DNA from 2 places in the Kribbella speibonae genome. Region 1 is predicted to be linked to the other one. Evidence: riboswitches for the same ligand, from Rfam matches in the RefSeq annotation. Region 1 holds a riboswitch; the other holds the start of a gene.
The links. Region 1 has a riboswitch for ZMP and ZTP ahead of E0H92_RS29965 (5-aminoimidazole-4-carboxamide ribonucleotide transformylase). Riboswitches for the same ligand answer to the same signal wherever they lie in the genome.
Positions count from the first base shown of each region.

Region 2: linked by a shared signal. The riboswitch ahead of E0H92_RS31635 (bifunctional 5,10-methylenetetrahydrofolate dehydrogenase/5,10-methenyltetrahydrofolate cyclohydrolase) and the one ahead of E0H92_RS29965 (5-aminoimidazole-4-carboxamide ribonucleotide transformylase) in region 1 are both predicted to bind ZMP and ZTP.

Region 1 is NZ_SJKC01000004.1:414,149-428,483, reverse strand. Features, by position in the region: gene E0H92_RS30015 (hypothetical protein) at 68-541, shown strand; gene E0H92_RS30010 (branched-chain amino acid aminotransferase) at 586-1,677, opposite strand; gene E0H92_RS30005 (3-isopropylmalate dehydrogenase) at 1,725-2,774, opposite strand; gene E0H92_RS44365 (hypothetical protein) at 2,771-2,926, opposite strand; gene E0H92_RS30000 (O-methyltransferase) at 3,073-3,639, shown strand; gene serA (phosphoglycerate dehydrogenase) at 3,828-5,426, opposite strand; gene E0H92_RS29990 (trypsin-like peptidase domain-containing protein) at 5,547-6,731, opposite strand; gene ilvC (ketol-acid reductoisomerase) at 6,842-7,861, opposite strand; gene ilvN (acetolactate synthase small subunit) at 7,889-8,551, opposite strand; gene E0H92_RS29975 (acetolactate synthase large subunit) at 8,551-10,302, opposite strand; gene E0H92_RS29970 (class I SAM-dependent methyltransferase) at 10,615-11,334, shown strand; ZMP/ZTP riboswitch at 11,346-11,429, shown strand; gene E0H92_RS29965 (5-aminoimidazole-4-carboxamide ribonucleotide transformylase) at 11,448-12,326, shown strand; gene E0H92_RS29960 (AAA family ATPase) at 12,316-12,855, opposite strand; gene E0H92_RS29955 (ubiquitin-like small modifier protein 1) at 12,920-13,201, opposite strand; gene E0H92_RS29950 (WD40/YVTN/BNR-like repeat-containing protein) at 13,198-14,289, opposite strand; gene E0H92_RS29945 (2-hydroxyacid dehydrogenase) at 14,305-14,335, opposite strand, start outside.
Region 2 is NZ_SJKC01000005.1:78,631-92,965, forward strand. Features, by position in the region: gene E0H92_RS31595 (phosphotransferase) at 1-487, opposite strand, end outside; gene E0H92_RS31600 (NUDIX hydrolase) at 484-969, opposite strand; gene dop (depupylase/deamidase Dop) at 1,052-2,572, shown strand; gene E0H92_RS31610 (ubiquitin-like protein Pup) at 2,628-2,837, shown strand; gene prcB (proteasome subunit beta) at 2,846-3,688, shown strand; gene prcA (proteasome subunit alpha) at 3,737-4,633, shown strand; gene E0H92_RS31625 (NUDIX hydrolase) at 4,630-5,244, shown strand; gene E0H92_RS31630 (hypothetical protein) at 5,248-6,066, shown strand; ZMP/ZTP riboswitch at 6,066-6,150, shown strand; gene E0H92_RS31635 (bifunctional 5,10-methylenetetrahydrofolate dehydrogenase/5,10-methenyltetrahydrofolate cyclohydrolase) at 6,173-7,033, shown strand; gene aroH (chorismate mutase) at 7,065-7,433, shown strand; gene E0H92_RS31645 (prephenate dehydrogenase) at 7,430-8,494, shown strand; gene cmk ((d)CMP kinase) at 8,526-9,206, shown strand; gene E0H92_RS31655 (lysophospholipid acyltransferase family protein) at 9,196-9,924, shown strand; gene der (ribosome biogenesis GTPase Der) at 9,917-11,284, shown strand; tRNA gene E0H92_RS31665 (tRNA-Pro) at 11,355-11,428, shown strand; gene E0H92_RS31670 (group I intron-associated PD-(D/E)XK endonuclease) at 11,601-12,377, shown strand; gene E0H92_RS31675 (MMPL family transporter) at 12,288-14,335, opposite strand, start outside.

The DNA.
Region 1 (14,335 bases):
ACCAACTGTCCGACCCGCAGACCTGAAAAGATCCTGTGAAACTACTACTCCAGAACGGGAATGACCGGTGAGTGAGCCAGACGACGTGAACCTGAACGTGCTGAAGGCGCCCTTGCCTCCGCGTGACGCGAACGGCTTCGAGCAACTGCGCTTCCAGCTGCTCGGCTACGCGACCGCGCTGGCCGTGCTCGTCACACTGACGCCGACCTGGCTGATCCGGGAGTACAGCCGCGAAGGCGTGCGCGTCTACAGCGGCTTCGGCATGACCCGCGACGCCGAGCTCCTCGGGAGCGCCGCCAACTGGCTGTTCATCGCGTACGCCGTACTCGTCCTGGTCGCCCTGGCCTCGCCGACGACCGTCGCCGCGTTCGTGTGCGCCTACCTGGGGCTCGCGGACACGATCGTGATCGTGCTGCTGAAGCCGGACTCCAGTGAGTACAGCGAGTTCGGGTGGACCGGGGCGCCGGTGCTGGCGATCGGTCTCTGGCTGGTGCTCGGTGTGCTGAACACGATCGGCTGGTTCGTCAAGCGCCGGACATGACAAACGGCCCAGTGGTTCGAAACCACCGGGCCGTTCGCCGTACCTCAGGAGATGCGGGTCATCCAGCCGTGCGGGTCGGCCGCGCGGCCGTACTGGACGTCGAGGAGGGCGGTGCGGACGGCCGCGGTGACCGGGCCGCCGTTGCCGTCGCCGATCTGGGTCTCGCCGTCCTTCCACTTCAGCGAGGCGACCGGGGTGACGACCGCGGCGGTGCCGCAGGCGAACACCTCCCGCACCTTGCCGGAGGCCGCGCCTTCACGCCACTCGTCGACCGAGATCTTGCGCTCGGTGACCGTGTGGCCGAGGTCGGTGACCAGCTTCAGGATCGAGTCCCGGGTGACGCCCTCGAGGATCGTGCCGGACAGCTCCGGCGTGACCACCGAGTTGTCGTCGAGGACGAAGTACAGGTTCATCCCGCCGAGCTCCTCGACCCACTTCTTCTCGACCGCGTCCAGGAACGCGACCTGGTCGCAGCCCCGTTCGATCGCCTCGGCCTGGGCGAGCAGCGAGGAGGCGTAGTTGCCGCCGGTCTTCGCCGCGCCGGTGCCACCGGGGGCCGCGCGGGTGTACTCCTCGCTCAGCCAGATCCGGACCGGCTTCACGCCGTTCGCGAAGTACGACCCGGCCGGCGACGCGATCGCGCAGTACGTGACCTGGGCCGACGGGCGGACGCCGAGGAACGGGTCCGAGCCGAACATGAACGGCCGCAGGTACAGCGACGTCTCGCCGCCGCCCGGCACCCAGGCCCGGTCGATCTCGACCAGCTTGTGCAGCGAGTCGAGGAACGCGGCGGTCGGCAGCTCCGGCAGCGCGAGCCGGTGCGCGGACCGCTGGAAACGGATCGCGTTCGCCTCGGGGCGGAACAGGTGGATCGAGTCGTCGGGATGCCGGTACGCCTTCATCCCTTCGAAAATCGTCTGGGCGTAGTGGAACACCGAGGTCGCGGGAGACAGCTCCAGCGGTCCGAAGGCGGTGATCCGTGCGTCGTGCCAGCCCTTCTCAGCCGTCCAGGTGGCGATCGCCATGTGGTCGGAGAAGTTCTGCCCGAATCCCGGGTTCGCCAGGATCTGGGCGCGCTGGTCGTCGCTGGCCGGTTGGGTGTTTGGCTCAACGGTGAACTGCAGATCGGCGCTCATAGCCGCACCGTACCTCTCCACCAACTGGTCAGGCGAGCATCCATCGGTCAGCCCGCCGCGCGCTTGGCGATCGCGTCGCCGATCTCCGCGGTACTGCGGGCGGCGCCCGTGCGCTCCTCGATATCCGCCGTGACGGCGTCCTCGATCGCCTTCGCCGCCTCGGTCAGGCCGAGGTGCTCGAGCAGCAGCGACGCGGACAGGATCGCCGCGGTCGGGTCGGCCTTCTGCTGGCCCGCGATGTCCGGCGCGGAGCCGTGCACCGGCTCGAACATGCTCGGCGCGGTCCGGTCCGGGTTGATGTTGCCGCTCGCGGCCAGCCCGATCCCGCCGCTGATCGCGGCCGCCAGGTCGGTGATGATGTCGCCGAACAGGTTGTCGGTGACGATCACGTCGAACCGGGACGGGTCGGTGACCAGGAAGATCGTCGCCGCGTCCACGTGCAGGTAGTCGACCGTGATCTCGGGGAACTCGGCGGCGACCGCGTCGACGGTCCGCTTCCACAGGTGGCCGGCGTGCACGAGCACGTTGTTCTTGTGCACCAGCGTCAGCTTCTTGCGCGGGCGGGCCTGCGCGCGGGCGAACGCGTCCCGGACGACCCGCTCGACGCCGTACGCCGTGTTCACCGACACCTCGGTGGCGATCTCGGCCGGCGTCCCGACCCGGAGCGCGCCGCCGTTGCCGACGTACGGGCCCTCGGTGCCTTCGCGGACGACGACGAAGTCGACCTCGCCCGGGTTCGCCAGCGGGGAGCCGACGGACGGGTAGATCTTCGACGGCCGCAGGTTCACGTAGTGGTCGAGGGTGAACCGGAGCTTGAGCAGCAGACCGCGCTCGAGGACGCCGGAGGGGACGCTCGGGTCCCCGACCGCGCCGAGCAGGATCGCGTCGTGCTTGCGGATCTCCTCCAACTCGGCGTCCGGCAGCGTCTCACCGGTGGCGTGCCAGCGCTTGGCGCCGAGGTCGTACTCGGTCCGGTCGAACGTCACGCCGTGCTGTGCGGCGACCGCGTCGAGGACCTTGAGCGCCTCGGTGGTCACCTCGGGTCCGATCCCGTCGCCGGGGACGACGGCCAGCGTGAAGTTCTTCGTCTCGCTCACTTCTTGGGTTCTCCCCCATTGTCACGGCGGTTCATGGCCTCTTGGACAGCCTTGACCTCGTCGCTCGCCGGGCGCGTGCTGCGGCGACGCCGGGTCGCCTTCCGCTCGCGCGCGTCGATCGAGGGCCAGTTGGCTGGATACATGTCGTACATGCGGCTGCTCCCAAATATGTCGTGGGCGGCAGGATGCGCACGAATTTACTCGCACATCCGACTATTTCTCCACTATGCGGGCAGCTTGTCCCGGAATATGAGATCCGGGTGGGGTCACTGGACCGGACCTGTGCGACTCTCACCCGGTGAGTGCTCCTCCAGAACTGCCGCCGCTGGTGTCGGCGGCCCTCAGCCTGTCCGGCCGGCGCGGATTCGTCAGCTCCACCAGGAACGAGACCGGCCGGTTGCTCGCCACCCTCGCGGCCTCGAAGACCGGCCTGCTCGGTGAGCTCGGGACCGGCTGCGGCGTCGGCTCGGCGTGGCTGCGCAGCGGCGCCGGCGAGAGCACGTCGATCGTCACCGCGGAGAGCGATCCGCAGTTGGCGCAGGTGGTCGCGGAACTGTTCGCCGACGACGAGCGGATCGAGGTCGTCTCCGCCGACTGGACCGCACTGATCGAGCGCGGCCCGTTCGCGCTGCTGTTCGTGGACGCCCGCGAGGCGAAGCTGTCCGCCCGCGACATCATCGCGGACGTGGTCGAGCCGGGCGGCTTCGTCGTACTGGACGACTTCACGCCGTCGGCCGTCTGGCCGCCGATGTACGAGGGGCGCGTCGACACACTCCGTCAGGAATGGCTGATGGACAAGCGCTTCACCACCGTCGAGGTAATGGTCGCCCCCGACGCCGCCGTCCTGCTGGCCACCCGGCGCTGACACCTCGCGGCATTTGGTGGGTCTACGTCCGAGACGCTGGGTTTGCGTCCCGGATCTCGGACGTAAACCCGGCATCTCGGACGCTTACCCATGAAAAGCGGGCCCGGGCTATGGAGCCCGGGCCCTTGTCAGCCGCCATGCGCCTGCGGGCGGCTGACCGCCTCCAGTAAATCAGTCGTTCGGGTGAATCAGGCTTCCAGGTCCACGGTCCGGGCGGTGTCGGCCTGGACCGCGGCGCTGATGTCGTCGAGGACCGTCGGCTCGATCTTCGAGTCGACCGACAGCGCGACCAGCGCCTTGCCGCCCTTGCGGTCCCGGCTGACCTGCATGCCGGCGATGTTCACGTCGGCGTCGCCGAGGATCCGGCCGATCTGCCCGACGATGCCCGGCCGGTCCTCGTAGGTGAGGAAGGCTAGGTGCGCCGACAGCTCCACCTCGAGGTCGAACCCGTCGATCTCGACCAGCCGCTCCGACTGCCGGACACCGACCAGCGTGCCGGACACCGACACCTGGGCGCCGTCGGCGAGGGTGCCGCGGAGCGTGATCAGGTTGCGGTGCTCGGGGCTGTCGTGGTCGGTGACGAGCCGGACCTCGAGGCCCCGCTCGGCGGCCAGCAGCGGCGCGTTCACGTACGAGACGTTGTCCTCGACGACATCCGCGAAGACACCCTTGAGCGCGGCGAGCTCGAGCACCTTCACGTCGTACTGCGTGATTTCGCCGCGGACCTCGACGTCGAGCTGCTGTGCGACGCCGCCCGCCAGCGCGGTGAAGATCCGGCCGAGCTTCTCGGTCAGCCCGATGCCCGGGCGGACGTCCTCGGCGATCACGCCGCCCTGGACGTTGACCGCGTCCGGGACCAGTTCACCCGACAGCGCGAGCCGGACCGACTTCGCGACCGCGATCCCGGCCTTCTCCTGCGCCTCGTCGGTGGACGCGCCGAGGTGCGGCGTCACGACCACGTTCTCGAACTCGAACAGCGGCGAGTCGGTGCACGGCTCGGACGCGAACACGTCCAGCCCGGCGCCGGCCACCCGCCCTTCCTTCAGAGCGGAGTAGAGCGCCTGCTCGTCGACGATGCCGCCGCGGGCCGCGTTCACGATGATGACCTCGGGCTTGACCTTGTGCAGCTGCTCGTCGCCGATCAGGCCGATGGTCTCCGGGGTCTTCGGGAGGTGCACGGAGATGAAGTCACTGGTCGCCAGCAGCTCGTCCAGGGTGGCGAGCCGGACGCCCATCTGCGCGGCCCGGCCGGCCTGCACGTACGGGTCGTAGGCGATCACGTTCATGCCGAAGGCGGCCAGCCGCTGCGCGACCAGGACGCCGATCTTGCCGAGGCCGACGATACCGACGGTCTTCTCGAACAGCTCGACGCCCGAGTACTTGCTGCGCTTCCACTCGCCCTTCTTGAGCGACTCGTTCGCGGCCGGGACCCGGCGCGCGGACGCGAGCAGCAGCGCGACGGCCAGCTCGGCGGCGCTGGTGATGTTGGAGGTCGGCGCGTTCACGACCATCACACCGGCCTGGGTGGCGGCCTTCACGTCCACGTTGTCCAGGCCGACACCGGCGCGGGCGACGACCTTCAGCTTCTTCGCGGCGGCCAGCGCCTCGGCGTCCACCTTGGTGGCGCTGCGGATCAGGATGGCGTCGACGTCGGCGATGGCCGGCAGCAGCTCGGCGCGGTCGGCGCCGTTGGTCTGGCGGATCTCGAAGTCGGGGCCGAGCGCCTCGACGGTGGCCGGGCTGAGCTCTTCGGCGATCAGGACGACGGGCCGGGTTACGTCAGTCATGGAGGAATCTCCTGCAGAAGCGGTAGGGGCTCATCAAGAACAGAGCACCGCGCTGTGCCCGCTGCTCTCGATGGTACCCCGTCCACTCCACACCGTGAACGGGGACCCGAATGCCGGTCACTAGGCGTCGCAGGCGGCTGGTTCTGACGCCTTGACGGTTCTGTCGATCACCAGTTGGCCGCGTGAGCGGACCAGGTAGAACGTGGTGTCCAGGCGGGTGCAGTTCTGGCCGTCGGCGCCGGTCGCGGTGGGGGCGAACAGCACGTTGTACGCCATCCGCGCGGAGGAGCCGTCCGGCGCCAGGTCGGTGAGCCTCGGGTTGAAGAAGTACGAGGTCAGGTGCTTGTCCCGGTCCTGTGCCTCCGTCAGGGCGCCCGCGAACCGCGGCGAGTAGTACGCCCGCACCTTGCCGAACTCGTGCTGGTTCTGCAGGGTCAGGTAGTTGGTCAGCACCCGCTGCGCCTCCCTGGCGAGCGGCGTGTTCGCGACCTGCAGCACCGGTGCGATCGGGCTCTGCGGACCGCGGGACTCCGGACAATCTCCGAGCGTCCCGACCGTGACGCCCGACGGCGCCTGCGCGACGTACCCGCGGAGTTTGCTGAGCGGGACGATGGTGCTGGCCTGGACCGTGTCGCCGGTGACCAGGCCGACGAGTTCGCCGGACTTGCCGACAACCGGGCCGCCCAGCTTGGCCGCGTTCATGAACTGGCTCAGCGGCTCGGGGTCGGCCTCCGAGCCGACCGCGTTGACAACCTGTTTGCCCGCTGCCGTGTAGCCGACCAGGGCGCGTTCGGCCTTCCGTTCGGGATCGGCCGCCGGCAGTCGCAGCGGCGACTCGTTCAAACCGATCGACTGCAGGACGGCGACGCCGTCCGCACTGGTGGCGAGCAGGTTGGCGCGCCGGATCCGGCCGTCCTGGGCCACCACGATGATCGACTTCGGCTGGTCGACCGCCGACGCGGCGGTCAGCACCCGCCCGTTGTCGATGACGACGCCGGACGCCTCACCGGTGCCGGCGCAGGTGGTGGCGAGCACCCGGACCACGGCCGGGCCGGCCGACGTCAGCACCGCGGCGGTGTCGATCCGCAGGCTCTGCGCGCGGACGTACCAGCCCGCACCGGCGCCGCCCGCGACGATCACGATCAGGACGAGCAGACCGGCGAGGATCCGGCCGAAGATCCACGGGCCCCGGGGCGGCGGCTGGGCGCCGGACGACCGGGTCGGCGCCTCCAGTTGGGTGAGCGTGCCGGCTCCCGCCGGAACCCGCCGCGGCGGCCGCGGAGCCCCGCTCCTGCCGTCCTCCACCGCTCGCCCTCCCCCAAATCACCAGTACAGACCACAACCGTCACACATTGTGTCAAACAAAAGGGCCCGGACCACCCACCTGGGTTGGTCCGGGCCCTGAGGTCGTTTCGTCAGCGGGCGGCGGTGCCCTCGACGTAGTCCTCGTCGTGGGACTTGACCCACGCCATCAGGCCGCGCAGTTCCTTGCCGACGGCCTCGATCGGGTGGCTCTCGCTCTGCTTGCGGAACTCGGCGAACTCCGGCGCGCCGGCGTCCTGGTCCGCGATGAAGCGGGCCGCGAAGGTGCCGTCCTTGATGTCGGAGAGCACCTCCACCATCCGGGCCTTCACCGACGCGTCGATGATCCGCGGGCCGGACACGTAGTCGCCGTACTCGGCGGTGTCGGAAACCGACCAGCGCTGCTTGGCGATCCCGCCTTCGTAGATCAGGTCGACGATCAGCTTGAGCTCGTGCAGGCACTCGAAGTACGCGACCTCGGGCTGGTAGCCGGCCTCGGTCAGCACCTCGAAGCCGGACTGGATCAGCGCCGACACGCCACCGCAGAGGACGGCCTGCTCACCGAACAGGTCGGTCTCGGTCTCCTCGGTGAAGGTGGTCTTGATACCGCCGGCCCGCAGACCGCCGATGCCCTTGGCGTACGAGAGCGCCAGGTCCCACGCCTTGCCGGTGGCGTCCTGCTCCACCGCGACCAGCACGGGTACGCCGCGACCCTCGGAGTACTCGCGACGGACCAAGTGGCCCGGGCCCTTCGGGGCGACCATGAACACGTCGACACCCGCCGGCGGCTTGATGTAGCCGAACCGGATGTTGAAGCCGTGCCCGAAGACCAGCGCGTCGCCGTCGACCAGGTTCGGCTCGATGGCCTCCTTGTAGAGCTTGCGCTGGGCCGGGTCCGGAGCGAGGACGACGATCACGTCGGCTTCCTCGACCGCCTCGGCCGGGGTGACGACCCGCAGGCCCTGGGCCTCGGCCTTGGCCCGGCTCTTCGAGCCTTCCGGCAGACCGACCCGGACGTCGACGCCGGAGTCGCGCAGCGAGAGCGCGTGGGCGTGGCCCTGGGAGCCGTAGCCGAGGACGGCCACGTGCCGGCCCTGGATCACCGACAGGTCGGCGTTGTCGTCGTAGAACATTTCAGCAGCCACTTCGGGCACTTCTCCTTAGTGTTGATTCGGTACGGCGGCGGCGGTACGGCCCGGCGGCGGCGCCGGTACCGGGTGGTGCGAAGGGGCGGCAGCGGCACCAGTACTGGCACCGGCCGGCCGCGCCTGCACGTTCGGGGGTCCGGACTGCACGTGCGGCGGCGGCACCGGGACCGGACGCAGGGTGCGGTCGGAGATGGAGCGGCTGCCGCGGCCGATCGCCACCATGCCGGACTGCACCAGCTCGCGGACGCCGAAGGGTTCCAGCACCCGGAGCATGGCCTCGAGTTTCTCGGGATTGCCGGTCGCCTCGATCGTGATCGCGTCCGGCGCCACGTCCACCACCTTCGCACGGAACAGCTGGACGGTCTCCAGCACCTGTCCGCGGGTCAGGGTGTCCGCCTTGACCTTCACCAGCAGCAGTTCGCGCTGAACCGTCTGCGTGGGTTCGAGTTCGACGATCTTGATCACGTTCACGAGCTTGTTGAGCTGCTTGGTGATCTGCTCCAAAGGTTGCTCGTCCACGCTGACCGCGATGGTCATCCGGGACACCTCGGGGTGCTCGGTCGGACCGACCGCGAGGGAATCGATGTTGAACCCGCGGCGCGAGATCAGCGCCGCCACCCGGGCCAGCACACCGTGCTTGTTCTCCACCAGGATGCTCAGTGTGTGCTTCGACATCAGAGCTCCTCCCCGTCCCACTTCGGCGCCATGTCGCGGGCGATCTGGATGTCGTCGTTGCTCGTACCGGCCGCGACCATCGGCCACACCATCGCGTCGCGGTGCACCACGAAGTCGACGACGACGGGCTGGTCGGTGACCGACATCGCCTTGTCGATGGTGGCGTCGACCGATTCCTTGTCGGAGCAGCGCAGCCCGACGCCGCCCATCGCCTCGGCGAGCTTGGCGAAGTCCGGGATCCGGGCCGAGTGCAGGTCGGTGTTGGAGTAGCGCTTGTCGTAGAACAGCGTCTGCCACTGGCGGACCATGCCCAGCGACTGGTTGTTGATCACGGCAACCTTGATCGGGATGCCCTCGAGCGCGCAGGTGACGAGCTCCTGGTTGGTCATCTGGAAGCAGCCGTCGCCGTCGATCGCCCACACGGTCTTGTCCGGCCGCGCGACCTTGGCGCCCATCGCGGCCGGCACGGCGTACCCCATGGTGCCGAGGCCGCCGGAGTTCAGCCAGTGGCCCGGCTTCTCGAACGGCAGGTAGTGCGCGGACCACATCTGGTGCTGGCCGACGCCCGCGGTGTAGACGGCGTCGGGGCCGGCGATCTTGCCGATCCGCTCGATCACGTACTGCGGGGACAGCGTGCCGTCCTCGGGTTCGTCGTAGGCCACCGGGTACTTGGCCCGGACCGCTTCGAGCTGACCACGCCAGGCGTCGTACGACGGGGTGCGGCCGGCGCTCGCGATCTCGGTCTTCAGCGCCGCGATCAGATCGGTGATGACCTCCTTGCAGTCACCCACGATCGGCACGTCGGCGGCCCGGTTCTTGCCGATCTCGGCCGGGTCGATGTCGGCGTGGATGACCTTCGCCTCCGGCGCGAACGAGTCCAGCCGGCCGGTCACGCGGTCGTCGAAGCGGGCGCCGAGGGTGATCAGCAGGTCGGAGCGCTGCAGGGCGCCGACGGCCGAGACCGAGCCGTGCATGCCCGGCATACCGAAGTGCAGGTCGTGGGTGTCGGGGAGCGCGCCGCGGGCCATCAGCGTCGTGATCACCGGGATGCCGAGCAGCTCGGCGAGCTCCTTCAGCTCGGCGCTGGCCTGAGCGCGGATCACCCCGCCGCCGACGTACAGGACGGGCTTCTCGGCGGCGACGATCAGGCGGGCCGCCTCACGCACCTGCTTGGGGTGCGGGCGGGTCACCGGCCGGTAGCCGGGCAGCGACAGCTCGGTCGGCCACTGGAAGTCGACGCCGGTGGTCTGCATCGCGTCCTTGGTGACGTCGACCAGCACCGGGCCGGGCCGGCCGGTGGAGGCGATGTGGAACGCCTCGGCGATCGTGGTGGCGATGTCGTTCGGGTCGGTCACCAGGAAGTTGTGCTTGGTGATCGGCATCGTGATCCCGCGGATGTCCGCCTCCTGGAAGGCGTCCGTCCCGATCGCGGCCCCGGCCACCTGCCCGGTGATCGCCACCAGCGGCACCGAGTCCATGTACGCGTCGGCGATCGGCGTCACCAGGTTGGTCGCGCCCGGTCCGGAGGTCGCCATGCAGACGCCGACCTTGCCGGACGCCGCGGCGTACCCCTGGGCGGCGTGACCGGCGCCCTGCTCGTGACGTACCAGGATGTGGCGGATCTGGGTCGAGTCGAGCATCGGGTCGTACGCCGGGAGGATCGCGCCGCCCGGGATGCCGAAGACGGTGTCGACCCCGGCATGTTCCAGTGCGCGGATCAGAGCCTGTGCCCCGGTCAGCTGCTCACTCATGAGTGCCTTCCCTCAGTCAGTCACGCTTGTTTAGCTTTTCGCGACCGATCCATCCTCGCTCGTGGTTGTTTTCCATGGACTACTGGGTCGCAGATAGTCGCATTGGCAACAAAAAACCCCTTCCGCCGGGTTGGCTGAAGGGGCGCGCTCGACTCAGTGGTCGCGTCAGTCGGCGCGCCGCACAAGTACGAGGAGAATCGATCGCATGTAGGCATTATTCGCCGACAACCGGCGGCCGGGTCAAGTTCACCTCACCTGTGTCTCACCTCCTGAGATGCCCGTCTTACAGACGCGTCCCCTAGCATTCCGGGGGTGATTGACGATCCGTACGGCGACGAGCAGTTGGTGGAGCTCTACGACCTGGACAACCCGTCCGGCGAGGATCACGACTACTACCGGGCTCTGGCCGACGGCACCGCGAAGGTTCTGGACTTCGGTTGTGGAACCGGGCTGCTCACGCGGTCGCTGGTCGCGCCCGGGCGGACGGTGATCGGCGTCGATCCGAGTCCCACCATGCTCGGGTACGCGCGCCGGCAGCCCGGCGCCGACGCGGTCACCTGGCTCGACGGGGACCACCGCGTGGTGCGGCCGACCGGCGACGTGGATCTCGCGGTCAGCAGCGGCAACACGATGATGCACGTCGCGGAGCACGCGGCCGCGGTCGGTGCGCTGGCCGCCGCACTGCGGCCCGGTGGCGTGCTCGCTTTCGAGTCGCGCAATCCGGCGGCGCGGGCGTGGGAGCAGTGGACGAGCGAGGCGACGTACGGCGAACGGGACACGAAGGCCGGGCGGCTGAAGGAGTGGCTCGAGCTGATCGAGATCGCGAACGGGCGCGTGACGTTCGACGCGCACAACGTCTTCGAGGACGGGCGAGACGCGGTCTACCGGAACGTCCTGTACTTCCGGTCCGCCGACGAGATCACGGCTGACCTGCTGGCGGCGGGTTTCTCGGATGTCGTCATCGACGGCGGGTGGCACGGCGAGCCGCTGGATGCGGCATCACGCCTGCTGGTGGTGCGCGCGACGAAGTAGGCCAAGTAGGCTGGGCGCACCGCGACTGGCGAGGGTGGAGTACCACCGGGGAGCGGAAATGTTCCTGTAGGGCGTCGTCCGCCTGGGCGCCTCCGATCCGCTCGGAGGTCCTCATGCGTTTGCGCTACGGAATGAACCCGCACCAAACCGCCACGATCGAACATCCACCGTTCACAGTCGTCGCAGGCGCGCCGTCGTACATCAACGTTCTCGACGCGTTGACCGGGTGGCAGCTGGTGCGGGAGGCCGCGGAGCGGTTCGGCGTACCGGCCGCGGCGTCGTACAAGCATGTGTCGCCCGCGGGTGCCGCGCTCGGCGAGACGGTGGCAGCCGCGTACACCCGTGCGCGGGACGCCGACCCGAAGTCGTCGTACGGCGATTTCGTGGCGGTCTCGCATCCGGTCGACCTGGAACTGGCGATGGTCCTGAAGCGGGTCGTGTCGGACGGGATCATCGCGCCCGGGTACGACGAGGGCGTGCTCGAGATCCTTGCCGCCAAGAAGCGCGGGACCTACCTGGTGCTCGAGGTGGACCCGGCGTTCGAGCCGCCCGCGGAGGAGGTCCGTGAGGTGTTCGGCGTCCGGCTCACGCAGGAACGCGACGCGCTTCCGATGCCCCGCGACCTTCCGGACGACGTGGTGCTGGGGATGATCGTCGCGCGGTACACGCAGTCGAACACGGTCGTGATGGTGAAGGACGGGATGACGATCGGCGTCGGCGCCGGGCAGCAGTCGCGGGTGGACTGTACGCGGCTCGCCGGCGAGAAGGCCGCGCTGTGGTGGGCGCGGCATTCGAGCGATCCGCTCACCGGCGTCTCGATGGTCTCCGACGGTGCGCTGCCGTTCACCGACAACGTCGTGGAGGCCCAGCGGTACGGCGTGTCGCAGATCGCCGACCCGGGTGGTTCGATCCGCACGCCCGAGGTGGCGGCCGCCTGCGCGGCGGCCCGGATCCACTGGTTCGAAACCGGCGTACGCCTGTTCAGGCACTGAGCAGATAGTCGCCTGAGGCAACGGCTTTGCGGACCTCGGCTGCTGCCCGCTGCGCGTCGAGCCGGGTGGTGTCGATCGCGTGCGGTTCCAGGGCGCCGAGGTCCGCGAAGGCGCCGTGCAGACCGGTCAAGGCGTCGGCGTCGGTCAGCTCGGGTTCGGGCCGTGCCTGTCCACGGTCCAGGGTCGTCGCGAGGTCGGCCCGCAGAACGACGTACGACATCGTCCACTCCCCCGCCGCTGCGGCCGCGCGGAACGGGGCGAGGAACCACGGCCCGATGATGCCGTCGACGACCACGTCGTACCCGCCGCGCGCATACACGCTCACGGTCGCGACGATCGCATCGACGACGACTTCGTTCTGGGTGTGCGCTCCCGGCAGGTACGGCGCGATGAACCCGGTGCGGATGCCGCGGTAGAACTCGTCGGTCGTCAGGTGCATCGTCGGCCGCGGCGCGCCGGTAGCGACCAGCCGCGCCACGGTCGTCTTACCCGAGCCCGACGGCCCGGTCAGCAGGAGGACGTTGCTCATGCCGACCGACGCTAACCAAGCCGGCCGCGAAACGGCAGTCTTTTCTTTTCGCCGGCCCAGGACGTCAGCCGCCGGCCACGCTGGGCAGGACGAGGAGTTCGTCGCCGTCGTTCAGCGGTGTGCCGAGGCCGTCCAGGTCGCGGATGTTGTCGTTGCCGAGGTAGATGTTCACGTGCCGGCGGATCGCGCCCTGCTCGTCGGTGAGGCGGCGGCGGAGCGCCGGGTGGTCGGCTTCGAGACCTGCGAAGACCGAGGCGACGGTCGGCGAACCGTCCACCTCGACCTCCACACGTTCGGCGCCGCCGGCGAACGGACGCAGCACCGTGGGCAGGCGGACCGCGATCATCCGACCACCGCTGCGCGCACCGTCAGTACGTCGGGAAGGTGCCGCGCGACCTCGATCCAGCTGTCGCCGGCGTCGGCGCTCGCGTAGACGCAGCCGTCCCGCGTGCCGACGTACACGCCCGCCGGATCGGCGGTGTCGACGGTCATCGCGTCGCGCAGCACCGGGGCGTACGACACGTCAGGCAGCCCGGCGGCCAGCGGCTCCCAGGTCGAGCCGGCGTCACGGGAGCGGTACACCCGGAACCGCGCCTCGGTCGGGATCCGGTTCGCGTCCGCGACCAGCGGGAACACGTACACCGTCTCGGGCTCGTGCGGATGCACCACGATCGGGAACCCGAAGTCCGACGGGAGGCCGTCCGCGATCGACTTCCAGATCCCTCCGCCGTCGTCGCTCCGGTAGACGCCGTGGTGGTTCTGCGCGAACATCCGCTCGGGCGCGTCGGGATGCGCGGTGATCTTGTGGACACACTGACCGAACTCCGGATACGGGTCCGGGAAGAACTTGGCCTGGATCCCCTGGTTCTTCGGGGACCACGTCTTCCCGCCGTCGGTGGTCTGGTAGACGCCACCGGTGGACATCGCCACGCTCACCCGATCGGGATCGGTCGAGTGCGGCAGCACGGTGTGAATCGCCGCGCCGCCGAATCCGGCGCCCCACTCGGAACGGTGCGGGTGGTCCCACAGCCCGCGGACCAGCTCGAACGTCACGCCGCCGTCGGTCGACTTCCACAGCGCCTGCGGCTCGGACCCGGCGTACACGACGCCCGGCTGGTCGGCCGGCGCCGGCTGGACCTGCCACACCCGCTCCAGCGACGCGTCGGCGTCCTTCGGGAAGCCGATCGAGCCCTCCGGCGGCTCGGCCCAGGTCTTGCCGAGATCGTCGGAGTGGAAGACCGCCGGGCCCCAGTGCTCGCTGGTGCCGCCGACGAACAGGCGCGCCTGGTCTCCACGGGTATCGATGCCGACGGCGTACACGCCCTGCATCTCGAACTCGGGCACCGGTCCGTCGAGCCGCCACTCCTTGCGGTCAGCACTCCGGCCGATCCAGAGACCTTTCTTGGTCCCGATCAGCAGTACGGCCTCGGACATCGTCGTCGTCCTCCTTCAGCGTGGCGGACCTGCCACCACATTGATC
Region 2 (14,335 bases), on a different contig from region 1:
GTCCGTCGGTCATCAGGATGTGGTCCGGACCGAGGTCGCAGTGCACCAGGGCGGTCCGAACGTTCGCGACGCGGTCCAGCAGTTCGGTCGCTGCGGTCCGGACCTCTGCCGGCAGCAACGGCACGATCTGGTCGCGGCACTCGTCCAGAAAGGCGGTCTTCTCGGCTGTAGCGGTCTCTGCGTCCAAAGCGCCGCACGCCACGGCTTCCGCGGTGTCGACCGCGTGCAAAGCGCTCAGAAAGGCACCCAGCGCTCGGCCCGTTTCTGTGTCGCCCTCGGTGAACGGCTCGCCGGGGAGCAGGAGGTGTCGTACGCCGTCCGTTGTCAGCTCAGGGACCGGGACAGGCAGCGGGAGCTGGGGCGCGAGCCAGGGGAGGAGCGTGGCCTCGGCCAGCAGCCGCGGGCGAACGGCGGGGCGGCGCGGTGCCCGGTGGATCCACGGCCCGTCGATCCAGGCGTGGCTGTCCCACCCCTCGAGGATCGTCATACCAAGCTCCGGACGTACGGTCCCAGCACCGCCAGCGTGTCCGGCATGAACGACCATTCGTCGAACTTGGCCACGAGCTCGGCCGGCGACATCCACGCGCCCCACGCGACCTCTTCCGGCTGGTGCCGCACCGGACCGTCCCAGACACACGTGTACAGGTAGGCGTGGTACCGCGTGTTCTCGTCGGCGTAGTCGTCCTCGGGCAACCGCGTCAGCTCGACACCGGCGATCCCGAGCTCCTCCTCCAGTTCCCGTACGACGGCATGGAACGGGTCCTCACCGGCCGCGACGACCCCACCGGCGGCGAAGTCGTACCGGCTCGGGTAGACGTCCTTGGTCGGCGTCCGCCGATGCACGTAGATCTGCCCGGCCGAGTTCAGCACGACGACACCGGTCGCGGAGTGCCGCAGGTTGTCGCGTCGCATCACCGACCGTGGCGCCGCACCGGTGACTTCGTTGTCCTCGTCCAGAATCGCCACCATCTCGTCCACTCGCGCAGTCTCACAGATAACCCTGTGGACACAGCAACCCCTTTAGTCGCCGGCACCGCGTAGGCTCGGCTGCATGAGTGTTCGGCGGATCATGGGTACCGAGACCGAGTTCGGGATCTCGGTGCCGGGCCAGCCCGGGGCGAACCCGATGCTGACCTCGAGCCAGGTGGTGAACGGCTACGCGCAGACGCAGCCGCTCGCGCGCAAGACCCGGTGGGACTTCGACGAGGAGCACCCGCTGCGGGACGCGCGAGGATTCGACCTCAGCCGGGAGGTGGCGGACTCCAGCCAGCTCACCGACGAGGAGACCGGCCTGGCGAACGTGATCCTCACCAACGGCGCCCGGCTGTACGTCGACCACGCCCACCCCGAGTACTCCGCGCCCGAGACCACGAACCCGCGGGACGCGGTGGTGTGGGACAAGGCCGGTGAGCTGGTGATCATGGAGGGCGCGCGGCAGGCCCGCCTGATCCCCGGTGCGCCGCAGCTGAACCTCTACAAGAACAACACCGACAACAAGGGCGCGTCGTACGGTTCGCACGAGAACTACCTGATGCGCCGGTCGACACCGTTCGCGTCGATCGTGCGGCACCTGACCCCGTTCTTCGTGAGCCGTCAGGTGGTCACCGGCGCGGGCCGGGTCGGGATCGGCCAGGACGGCGCGGCACACGGTTTCCAGATCAGCCAGCGGGCCGACTACTTCGAGGTCGAGGTCGGCCTGGAGACGACGCTGAAGCGGCCGATCATCAACACCCGCGACGAGCCGCACGCGAATCCGGACCGGTACCGCCGGCTGCACGTCATCATCGGCGACGCCAACCTGTCCGAGATCTCGACGTACCTCAAGGTCGGCACGACGTCGCTGGTGCTCGCGATGATCGAGGACGGCTGGCTGACCGACGACCTCGGCGTCGACCGGCCGGTGACCGCGCTGCACGAGGTCAGCCACGACCCGTCCTGCACGCACCTGCTGACGATGAAGGACGGTCGCAAGCTCACCGCCGTCCAGCTGCAGACGGAGTACCTGGAGCAGGCCCGCAAGTACGTCGAGGACAAGTACGGCGACGACGCGGACCGGCAGACCAAGGACGTGCTGCACCGCTGGGAGCAGGTGCTCGACCAGCTCGCCATCGATCCGATGAAGCTGTCCGACCAGCTCGACTGGGTCGCGAAGTACAAACTGCTCCAGTCGTACCGCGACCGCGACGGCCTGGAATGGGACGACTCGAAGCTGCACCTGGTCGACCTGCAGTACGCCGACCTGCGTCCGGACAAGGGCCTGTATTACAAGTTGGTGAAATCCGGCCGGATGCAGCGGATCGTCACCGACGAGGAGATCCGGATGGCCGTCGCGCACCCGCCGACCGACACCCGGGCGTACTTCCGCGGCCGCTGCATGCAGCAGTACGCGCCGCAGGTCGCGGCCGCCTCCTGGGACTCGGTGATCTTCGACCTGCCCGGTAAGGAGTCACTGCAACGAATCCCGACGCTGGACCCGTTGCGGGGCACGAAAGCGCATGTCGGGGCACTTCTTGACCAATGCGACACCGCAAGTGACCTGGTTCGCACCATTACTGGGGGTGCCGCCGGGTAGGGTCGCTAGTGAGGGTCGGTTGGGCGGCCCTCCCAGCGGTTCTAGGAGGTGTGCCATGGCGAAGGACGGCGGTCAGCAGCACAAGCAGCCGAAGCGTTCGTCGACCGAGGAAGAGGTCGAGCAGGTCGAGGCGTCGGAGGACGTCCAGGAGCGGAAAGAGCGGCTCGACGAGGACGTCGACTCGATCCTGGACGAGATCGACGAGGTCCTCGAGGAGAACGCCGAGGAGTTCGTCCGCGGATTCGTGCAAAAGGGTGGGGAGTGAACCGCTCGATGACATCTGATGCCTCCGGCCGGCTGCCGGAAGCCTTCCTGACCCCAGGCGGCTCGTCGTTCATGGACTTCCTGGCCGGGCACGCGCCCGACCTGTTGCCCGGACGACGGTCCCTGGGGCAGGGTGACCTGTCCAGCGAAGTCCCGCACGGTACGACGATCGTCGCGGCCACCTTCCCCGGTGGCGTGATCATGGCCGGCGACCGGCGGGCCACGATGGGCAACATCATCGCCCAGCGTGACATCGAGAAGGTGTTCCCCGCCGACGAGTACTCGGCGGTCGCGTTCGCCGGCTCGGCCGGCTTCGGGATCGAGATGGTCCGGTTGTTCCAGGTCGAGCTGGAGCACTACGAGAAGCTCGAGGGCGCCACCCTCAGCCTCGACGGCAAGGCCAACCGGCTGAGCGCGCTGATCCGGGGCAACCTGCCGATGGCGATGCAGGGCCTCACCGTGGTGCCGCTGTTCGCGGGCTACGACCCGGACATCAAGGGCGGCCGGATCTTCTCCTACGACCCGACCGGCGGTCGGTACGAGGAGACGCACTTCTACAGCGTCGGTTCGGGCTCGCTGTTCGCCCGCGGCGCACTGAAGAAGCTGTACCGCGAGGACCTGTCCGAGACCGACTGCGCGACGGTGGCGATCCAGTCGCTGATCGACGCGGCCGACGACGACTCGGCGACCGGCGGCCCGGACATGCTGCGCCGGATCTTCCCGGTGATCGGCGTGGTCACCGCGGACGGTTACCGGCGGCTGCCGGAGGACGAGGTGGCGGCGCTCGTCGACGCGGCCTGGGCCCAGCGGCACGAGCGTCCCGACGGCCCGTCCGCGGCGTCCCTCATCTGACCATTCCGACGATCCTGCCGATCGACTGATTAGAGGACGACACCTTCGATGAGCGTTCCGTTCTACGTCTCGCCCGAGCAGCTGATGCGGGACCGGGCCGACTTCGCCCGGAAGGGCATCGCCAAGGGCCGCAGCGCGATCGCGCTGCAGTACGCCGACGGCATCCTGTTCGTGGCGGAGAACCGCTCGCCCGCCCTGCACAAGGTGGCCGAGATCTACGACCGGATGGCGTTCGCCGCCGTCGGCCGGTACAACGAGTTCGAGAACCTGCGGATCGCCGGCGTCCGGCTCGCCGACATGCGCGGGTACTCCTACGACCGGCGTGACGTCACCGGCCGGGCCCTGGCCAACGCGTATGCGCAGACGCTCGGCGCGATCTTCTCCTCCGGCGGCGAGAAGCCCCTCGAGGTGGAGATCCTGGTCGCCGAGATCGGCGCCGGCGCGGCCGACGACCAGATCTACCGGCTCACCTACGACGGCTCGATCGCGGACGTCCGCGGGTACGCCGTGATGGGCGGCGCCGCCGACACGGTCGCGGAGTACATCGGCGAGCACTACACCGAGGGCATCTCGCTGGCCGGCGCGCTCCGGCTCGCGGTGGACGCGCTCGGTCACGACGGCACCGAGGTCCGGGAGCTGACCCCGGATCAGCTCGAGGTCGCCGTCCTGGACCGGACCCGGACCCAGGTGCGCAAGTTCAAGCGGATCTCCGAGGAGTCGCTGGCCGGCATCCTCAGCGAGTCCCGCCCGGCCGCCTCCGAGAAGGCGGACACGGACTCGACGTCGGAATCGGACGGCGGCTCCGACGAGGGCACGGGGTCTGACTCCGCTTCGGATGCGGGCGGCTCCGGTGAGTCGGCGGCGGGTGACACTCCGGTCGCTCCGCCGGCCGACGACGCACCGGTGGCCCCGCCGGAGGATCCCGACGACGACCGTCCGCTGTGACGGACCAGCTCAAGAACTCAGCCGCCACCGACGAGGTGGCGGCTGAGTCCTCTCGGCCCGCTGACCCGGCCCCGTGGGAACTGCTGGGGGAGGAGCCGGGTTTCAACCGGTTCCTGAGCGTCAGCTTGCGGCGGTACCGCCTGCCGGACGGCCGTGAGGTCGACTGGGACGTGATGGGCCCGAAGTCGTCGGATGGGATCACCGCCGGCGTGACCGTGCTGCCGTTGACCCCGGACGGCCGGATCGTCACGATCCGGATGTTCCGTGCCGGCCCTGACACTGTCGTCACGAACCTGCCCGGCGGTCTGGTCGAGCCCGGCGAGGATGTCGGGCTGGCGGGTGCACGGGAGCTCGAGGAGGAGACCGGCTACACCTGCGAGACGCTCGATGTGGTCGGCTGGCAGTGGTCGGGCGCCTCCTCGACGTACCGCAAGTACGTCGCGATCGCGCGTGGGTGCCGTCCCGACGGCAAGCAGCAACTGGACGAGACCGAGGACTGTGTGCCGGTCGAGCTGACCGTGGACGCCTTCCGCGCCGAGTTGCGCACTCCCGGCGCGATGACCGGAATCGACGCGGCGTACCTCGCCCTCGACCACGCCGGCCTCCTCTGATCCATGCCCAAGGCGAACCAGTCGACCAACGTCCGGACCTGGTCCAAGACGGTCCCGTCGTACGGCCTGCGGCTGAGCGACCTCGACCTGTACGTCCTGAAGAACCACGACGATCTCCTTCGCGTCCTCGGGTACGAGCGCGTCGAGGGCCCGTCGCCCCGGGCGCTCGTTGGCTGGGCTGTCCACATGGTGTTCCTGTTCGCGCTCGTCGGCGGGGTGAGCACCCTCGGCGGAGACATGTTCAGCACGTACGGCGGCCGGACCGTGCGCACAGGTACGGCGGATCCGCTCGACAACGACATCGGCGTACCGCTCACGTCGTGGTGTTTCGCCGTGGTGCTGATCGGCGTACTGCTGGTGGCTCTCCGGTGGTTCCGGTCGGACCGGCACCGGGACGGCCTGGAGATCGGCTATCTGGTGGCCACCGTCGCCTGCGGTGCGCTCGCGCTCGGGCAGCTCGTGAGTGACCGTGGTGTCGACGCCTTCGCCGCGCCGTCGCTCCCGGTCTGGGCAGCCGCCGTGTGCGCCGCCCTTCTGCTTGCTGCGGTGCTGCTCTTCTCCCGCGGTCGCCGGGTCCCGGTCCCGAACACTTTCCGCCAGATCGACACGCCGGACCCGCAGCAGGCGATCGCACTGGTCGAAGCACTCGAACCCAAGGAACGGGACAAGCTGCTCGGTGAGCGTCGACGGGCGATCGGACGCCTGCGGGAGCGCGGCCTGATCGATGCTGCTGAGGCGGCGCACGTCGAGTCGCTGCCGCTGGGAGCGTCGACGACCATCGCCCCTGCCCGCGAGTCCCACGGGCCGCGGTCGGTATCCTGACGGTGGACCGCGACTGGCGCTGAGGTGGACGACCACCGGGGAACGGTCTGCCATCCGGCTTCGCCGCGCGCCTGGGCACCTGGCTGACGCCCAGAGGAGTGCGCAGATGAGTGCAGAGTTGATGATCGGGACCGACCTCGCCGCCGAGATGGTCGCCAAGGCGGCGGAACGGGCGCGGGTCCTGCAGGAGCAGTACGGCGTCCAGCCGTGCCTGGCGACCGTGCTGGTCGGAGACGACCCGGCGTCCGCGACGTACGTGCGGATGAAGCAGAACCGCTCGAAGAAGGCCGGGATCGCGTCCCGCAGCGTCGTACTGCCGGCGTCGACGACGACGGACGAACTGGTCGCCGAGATCACGAAGCTGTCCGACGACCCGGACGTGCACGGGATCCTGCTGCAGCACCCGGTGCCGCCGCAGATCGACGAGCGGGCCGCGTTCGAGGCGATCGACCCGGGCAAGGACGTCGACGGCGTGACGATGCGCTCGTTCGCCGCGATGGCGTTCGGGGATCCGGGATTCCGGTCCGCGACGCCCGGCGGGATCATGCGGTTGCTGGCGGCGTACGACGTACCGCTCGAAGGGGCGCACGCGGTGGTGATCGGCCGCAGCCCGATCCTCGGCAAGCCGGCCGGCATGTTGCTGCTGGCATCGAACGCCACCGTCACGTACGCGCACTCCCGGACCCGGGACCTGCCCGAGCTGGTCCGTACCGCGGACGTGGTGATCGCCGCGGTCGGCAAGGCGAACTTCGTCCGCGGCGACTGGCTGAAGCCGGGCGCGGTCGTGGTCGACGCCGGCTACAACGAGGGCAATGTCGGTGATGTGCACTTCGCGGAGGCGGCCGAGGTCGCGCGCCTGATCACGCCGGTGCCGGGCGGTGTCGGGCCGATGACGATCGCGCTGCTGCTGGAGCAGACGGTCGACGCCGCTGAGACGGCTGTCCAGTCCTTGACTACTCTGGCCTAGGGTTGGGGGAGACGAACCAAGGAGGCGAGACGTGGCGGTACGGGCGATCCGGGGTGCCACCCAGCTGGACGTGGACGAGCGCGAGCACCTGCTCGAGCGGTCCGCGGAGCTGGTGAAGGCGGTCCTGGAGGCGAATGATCTGGAGAACGAGGACCTGATCAGCATCCTGTTCACCGTCACGTCGGACCTGCGTTCGGAGTTTCCCGCGGTCGCGGGCCGGCAGATCGGGCTGACCGACGTACCGCTGATGTGCATGCAGGAGATCCCGGTGCCGCACGCGCTGCCGCGGGTGGTGCGGCTGATGGTGCACACCGAGACGCCGCGGTCCCGGGACAAGATCCAGCACGTCTACCTGCACGGCGCGGTCGCGCTCCGCCCAGATCTGACCGGCGCCCAGTGAGCGAGTTACGGGGGCCGGTCCGGATCGTCGGCACCGGGTTGATCGGTACGTCGATCGGTCTCGCGCTGGCGCGGCTCGGTGTCGTCGTGGAACTCGTCGACGGGAACCCGGACAACGCGCTGATGGCGGAGCGGATCGGCGCCGGCTCGCGGCTGGTCCAGATCGAGCCGCAGCTGGTCGTGGTCGCCGTACCGCCGGATCACGTCGGCGCGGTCGTCGCGGAGCAGTTGCGGCAGACGCGGGCGATCGTGACCGACGCGGCGAGTGTGAAGTCCAAGCCGTTGGCCGATGCGCGTGCGCTGACCGACGACGTCAGCCGGTACGTCGGCAGTCACCCGATGGCCGGCTCCGAGCGCAACGGCCCGCTGGCGGCGCGCGCGGACCTGTTCGACGGCGCGACCTGGGCGATCACGCCGCACGCGACGAGCGCTCCGGAAGCAGTCGATCTCGTACGCCGACTCGCCGAAGCCTGTGGCGCCCGCACGGTGGAGATGCCGGTGGAGGACCACGATCTCGGGGTTGCCCGGGTGTCGCACCTCCCGCATCTGATGTCGGCGCTCGCCGCGGGCACGCTGGCGGACGCGCCGTCCTCCCATCTCGAACTGTCCGGTCAGGGGGTGCGCGACGTGACCCGGATCGCGGCCGGCGACCCCCGGCTGTGGACCCAGATCGTGTCCGCGAACTCGACCGCGCTGACCGGTCTGCTGGAGCAGATCCGCGGCGAGCTCGACCGGCTCCTCGTTGCCCTCGGCAAGGAAGAGGCGGGCGACGAACTGACCGCGATCCTCGGCCAGGGCGTGTCCGGCGCGGTCCGCGTTCCCGGCAAGCACGGTACGCCGCACATCGACCTGGTCACGGTCCTGGTCACGATCCCGGACCGCCCGGGCCAGCTGGCCCGCCTGTTCGCCGACGCTGCCGAGTCCGGCGCCAACGTCGAAGACCTCCGCATCGACCACAGCCCCGGCCGCCCGGTCGGCGAGGTCGAACTCGCCGTCAAGCCCGGTTCGGTCGACCAGTTGGTCGACGTACTGACCGAACGCGGGTGGGTAGTCCACCGCTGAAGTGTCCCCGGGCGAAGGTAATCTTCGGGGCATGATCATCGCTGTTGACGGGCCGAGTGGCTCCGGTAAGTCGAGCACCGCGCGTGGCGTGGCCTCCCGCCTCGGCCTGCGGTACCTGGACACCGGTGCGACGTACCGCGCGGTGACCTGGTCGGCCGTCGATCGCGGGCTGGACCTGGACGACACGGCGGCGGTCGCGCAGCGGGCGCGGGAGCTCGAGCTGGAGATCAGCACCGACCCGGACCGCCAGTTCGTGATCGCCGACGGGACCGACGTCACGGCCGCGATCCGGGAGCCGCGGATCAGCGAGGTGGTGTCGAAGATCGCCACCAACCTGGACGTCCGCAAGGAGCTGATCCGGCGGCAGCGGGCCGTCATCGACGCCGCCCAGCCGAGCGGCGGGATCGTCGTCGAGGGCCGCGACATCGCCACCGTGGTCGCCACCGACGCCGAGCTCAAGGTGCTGCTGACCGCCGACCAGGAGGCGCGGATGGCGCGCCGCGGGGCGGAGCTGGGCTCGGTCACCGCCGAGCAGCTCCGGGACCAGATCGTCCGCCGGGACGCGGACGACGCGACCGTGTCGGAGTTCCAGGTCGCCTCCGACGGAGCGGTCACCGTCGATTCGACATACATGACGCTGGACGAGGTCGTCGAGGTGATCAGCCGGCTCGCGCTCGAGAGTGTTGCCCAGGGCCGGAGTTATGACGGCTGAGGTCACCGGGCACAAGGATCTGCCCCGCACCGACGATCTGCCCGCACTGCCTTACCGGATGGCGCTTCCGTTGCGGAGAGCCGCCAGGCCGTACTTCCGCCGCAAGTACGAACTGACCGTGCTGCACGAGGACCGGTTCCCGCTGACCGGTCCGCTGCTGATGGCGCCGAACCACCTGAGCCTGCTCGACGGGCCGCTGCTCGGGGCAATCGCGCCGCGGATGCTGCACCAGCTCGGCAAGATCGAGGTGTTCGGCGGCCTCCAGGGGTGGTTCCTGCGCCGGGTCGGCCAGATCCCGGTCGACCGGTCGACGTACGACGTCCTCGCGGTCCGGCGGTCGATCAAGGTCTTGCGGGACGGCCGGGTGCTGAGCGTCTACCCCGAGGGCACCCGCGGCCCGGGCGACTTCAGCCGGATCCGGACCGGGGTGGCGTACCTGGCGATGGTCACCGGGGCGCCGATCCTGCCCGTCGCGCTGATGGGGACCCGGCTGCCCGGGGGCGACGTGGAGGGCTTTCCGCCGGCCGGGAGCCGCATCGACGTGGTGTACGGCGAGCCTTTCGCCGTCGAGCGCGTACCCTTTCCCAGGAGACACTCCGACGTACAGGCGGTCGCCGGCCAGATCGGCGACGTATTGCGCGCCCATGTGAAGGCGGCCGTCGACGAAACCGGCCACCCGCTTCCGGGCTGGCGAGACCAGAAGGACCCTGATGACTGACCTGCCCACCGAAGCACCGACGCACGACCGCGAAGACACCGGCCCGCTGCCGGTCCTCGCGATCGTCGGCCGGCCGAACGTGGGCAAGTCCACGCTGGTCAACCGCATCATCGGCCGCCGCGAGGCGGTCGTCGAGGACACCCCGGGCGTCACCCGCGACCGCGTGTCGTACGACGCCAACTGGGCCGGCCGCGAGTTCACGGTCGTCGACACCGGCGGCTGGGACCCGGACGCGGTCGGTATGGCCGCCCTGGTCGCCGCCCAGGCCGAGGTCGCGATCAACGCCGCCGACGCGGTGCTGTTCGTGGTCGACGCCGTGATCGGCATCACGGACGCCGACGAAGCGGTCGTCCGGGTACTGCGGAAGTCCGGCAAACCCGTCGTACTGGCCGCGAACAAGGTCGACGACCAGCGCATCGAGTCCGAGGCCATGAACCTGTGGAGCCTCGGCATCGGCGAGCCGTACCCGGTGTCCGGTATGCACGGCCGCGGCACGGGCGACCTGCTGGACGCTGTCCTCGAGGCGTTGCCGGAGGCACCGGCGGAGCGCGACGGTGAGCTCGGCGGACCGCGCCGGGTCGCGATCGTCGGCAAGCCGAACGTGGGCAAGTCCTCGCTGCTCAACAAGGTCGCCAAGGAGGACCGGGTCGTCGTCAGCGACGTCGCCGGTACGACGGTCGACCCGGTCGACGAACTGATCACGCTCGGCGGCCAGGAGTGGCGGTTCATCGACACCGCCGGCATCCGGCGCAAGGTGAAGAACGTCCAAGGACACGAGTACTACGCCTCCCTGCGGACCAACGCGGCGATCGAGCGGGCCGAGGTCGTCGTGGTCGTCATCGACGCCTCCGAGTCGCTCACCGAGCAGGACCTGCGGATCATGAACGCGGTCGAGGAAGCCGGCAAGGCGCTGGTGATCGCGTACAACAAGTGGGACCTGATGGACGAGGAGCGCCGCTACTACCTGGAGCGCGAGATCGACCGCGACCTGGTGCAGTTCCGCTGGGCGCCGCGGGTCAACATCAGCGCGCTCACCGGCTGGCACATGGACCGCCTCGTCCCCGCCATCGAGGCCGCGCTGGAGGGCTGGCAGACCCGCGTCCCCACCGGCCAGCTGAACGCCTTCCTCGGCCGCCTCGTCGCCGCCCACCCGCACCCGGTCCGCTCCGGCAAACAGCCGAAGATCCTGTTCGGCACCCAGGCCACCACGATGCCCCCCACCTTCGCCATCTTCACCTCCGGCCAGATCGAAGCCTCCTACCAACGCTTCATCGAACGCCGCCTCCGCGAAGACTTCGGCTTCGTAGGAAGCCCCGTCCACGTCCAAATCCGAGCCCGCCAAAAGAACAAGAAACGCTGACCGAACCCGGTAAGAACCAGCCCTCCGGATGGGGTAAGGTTTACCCCGGCTCGCTCTTCGGAGCGGTCTGCGGGCTGTAGCTTAGGTTGGTAAAGCGCCTGGCTGGGGGCCAGGAGAGCGCAGGTTCAAATCCTGTCAGCCCGACATCGAGAGGGGCACCGATTCTGTCGGTGCCCCTCTCTACGTTTGTCCCATGGCGACCTGGGATGACAGACGAACCTGGACCGACGACGACCTGCGACAGGCGGTCGCGGACAACCATTCGTGGCGGGGCGTTGCCCGAGCACTCGGCTTGAAAGGGACGTCCGCGGGGACCGTGCGCGCGCTCAAGAAGCACGCCGATCGACAGGCGTTGGACGCCACCCACTTCACCGGCCAACGCCAGTGGTCCGATCGGCAGTTGCGTGCCGTTATGCGCGACGCGACCAGCTGGACGGACGTCATCGCCGGACTCGGTGTCAGCGACGGCAAAGAGTCCCGGGTCCGGATCAAGGGACACGCGATGCGCTTGGGACTGGACTGCACGATTCTCCGGCCAGCTGAGTCGGCGCGCCCGGCAGGCGAGCCATTGAAGTTGACCGCGCGCCCAGAGACACTCCGAGCTGCGGCTCCCGCCCTCGCAATGGCCTGGTTCACACTTCATGGTTGTGCCGTCGCCTTGCCGATGGAGCCCGAGGTCTACGACCTGTTGGTGACCACGACAGACGGCGTCCGACGCGTGCAGGTGAAGAGCTCGGAACGTTCCGGCCGCGATGGTCATTGGCAGGTCGGGATAGGACGGCGGCCCTACGTTCTCGACAAGTCGGCCACGAAGATGCCGTACGATCCCGATGACATTGACCTGTTCTTCATCGTCCTTGGCGACGGACACCTGTATGTCATCCCGAGCTCAGTGCTGGCTGGTCGGACGTCCATCTACGCGGACACCTACACGGCGTACCGCGTCGGTGATGCTTCGAGTTTGTTGGGTGGGGCGTCGGAGGCCGACGCCCCACGGCGGCTGTCAGCGTACGCCCGCGAGTTCCTTGGGCTCCGTGGGTTCGACCCGGAGGGTTTCGCCTTCGATGTCTACTCGGGGGGTGAGGCGGTCTAGCCACTTCGGGAACCACCAGGCTCGGTCGCCGAGGAGGCTGAGGATGGCGGGGACGAGGGTCATCCGGACCACGAAGGCGTCGATCAGTACGCCGATGGTGAGGCCGAAGCCGATCGCCTTGATGATCGGGTCCTCGACGAGGATGAAGCCGGCGAAGACCGACGCCATGATCAGGGCCGCGGCAGTGACGACGCGGGCGCCGTGGCCGAGGCCCTGGACGGTGGCGTCGTTCGCGTGCCGGCCGTGCACGAACTCTTCCCGGACGCGGGACACGATGAACACCTCGTAGTCCATCGCCAGCCCGAAGAGAATGCCCATCATGATGATCGGCAGGAAGCTGACCAGCGGACCGGGGGAGTCGACCCCGACGAGGCTCGCGAGGTGCCCTTGCTGGAACACCGCGACCGTGATCCCGAAGGTCGCCCCGATGGTCAGCACGAACCCGAGCGTCGCCTTCAACGGCACCAGCACCGACCGGAACGCCAGCAGCAACAGCAGGAACGACAGCCCGATCACCACAAAGAGGTACGTCGGCAACGCGTCGGACAGCTTGTTCGACACATCGACGCCCACTGCCGTGTTCCCGGTCACGGAAATACTTGCGTCGCCGGTGGCGAGGGGCTGCACCGCGGACCGCAGGTTCTTCACGAGGTCAGCGGTTTCCTCGCTGGCCGGCCCGCTCTTGGGGATCACCTGCAGCAACCGCGTCGTACCGTCCTGACTCGCCGCGGCCGGCTGCGCCGCGACGACATCCGGAAGACCCTGGGCCTTACCCAGCACCTGCTGCACCAGCGTGTTGGACGTCGCCGCGTCGTTGCTCTTCACAACCACCACGAGCGGCCCGTTGGCGCCCGGCCCGAATGCTGCGGCCGTCAGGTCGTACGCGACGCGCTGGTTGCTCCCGGCGGCGGCCGAAGCACCGTCCGGCAGCGCGAGCTGCATGTCCTTCGCCGGGATCGCCAGCAACCCCAACCCGATGATGCCGACAGCAACGATCGGGACCCGGAAGCGCGTCACCAGCCGGCCCCACCGGAAACCGAAGCCTTCCTTGTGTGTCGCTTCAGCCGGCGCCTTGCGCAGCTTCCGCGGCAGCACCCGGTTCCCCACGAAACCGAGCAACGCCGGCAGCAACGTCAACGCCACCAGCACCGCGGTCAACACGGTCGCGGCCGCAGCCAGGCCCATCGCGGTCAGGAACGGTACGCCGACCACGGACAACCCGGCGAGCGCGATCACGACGGTCGCACCGGCGAACAGCACCGCCGACCCGGCCGTGGCGGTCGCTCGTGCGACCGATTCCTCCGGATCCATGCCCTCGCCCAGCTGCGACCGGTGCCGTGAGCTGATGAACAGCGAGTAGTCGATGCCCACCGCGAGCCCGAGCATCAGCGCGAGGATCGGCGCCGTCGACGACACGTCGGTGAACGCGGTCACGACGAAGAGCCCGGCCATCCCGGCGAGTACGCCGAGGAGCGCCGTCACGAGCGTCATCCCGGCTGCCACGAGCGACCCGAACGTGACGACCAGTACGACGGCCGCGACCGCGACACCGAGGATCTCGGTCGCACCGATCTCCGGTACGCCGGCCTTGATCTGCCCGCCCGGCACGACCTGGAGGTCACCCGAGCTCAGTCCGCTGAGACTGTCGTACCCGTCGACGCTCTCGTGTGAGAGCTCGTCCTGCGGCTTGTCGAACTGGACGCTGATCAACCCGGTCGTACCGTCCGGGCTGATCGCCTTGCTGGTGAACGGGTCGATCGCCGCGATCACCTCGGGCACCTTCGCGACCTTGGCGACGGTCGCGCCGACGGCCGCCTTCACGGTCGGGTCGGCGAGCGTCTTGCCGTCCGGCGCCTTCACCACGACCGTTGCGGACGCGCCGCTGGCGGCGGGCAGCTCCTGCTTGAGTGCGTCGAGTGCGCGCTGCGACTCGGTGCCCGGGATCGAGAACGTGTTCG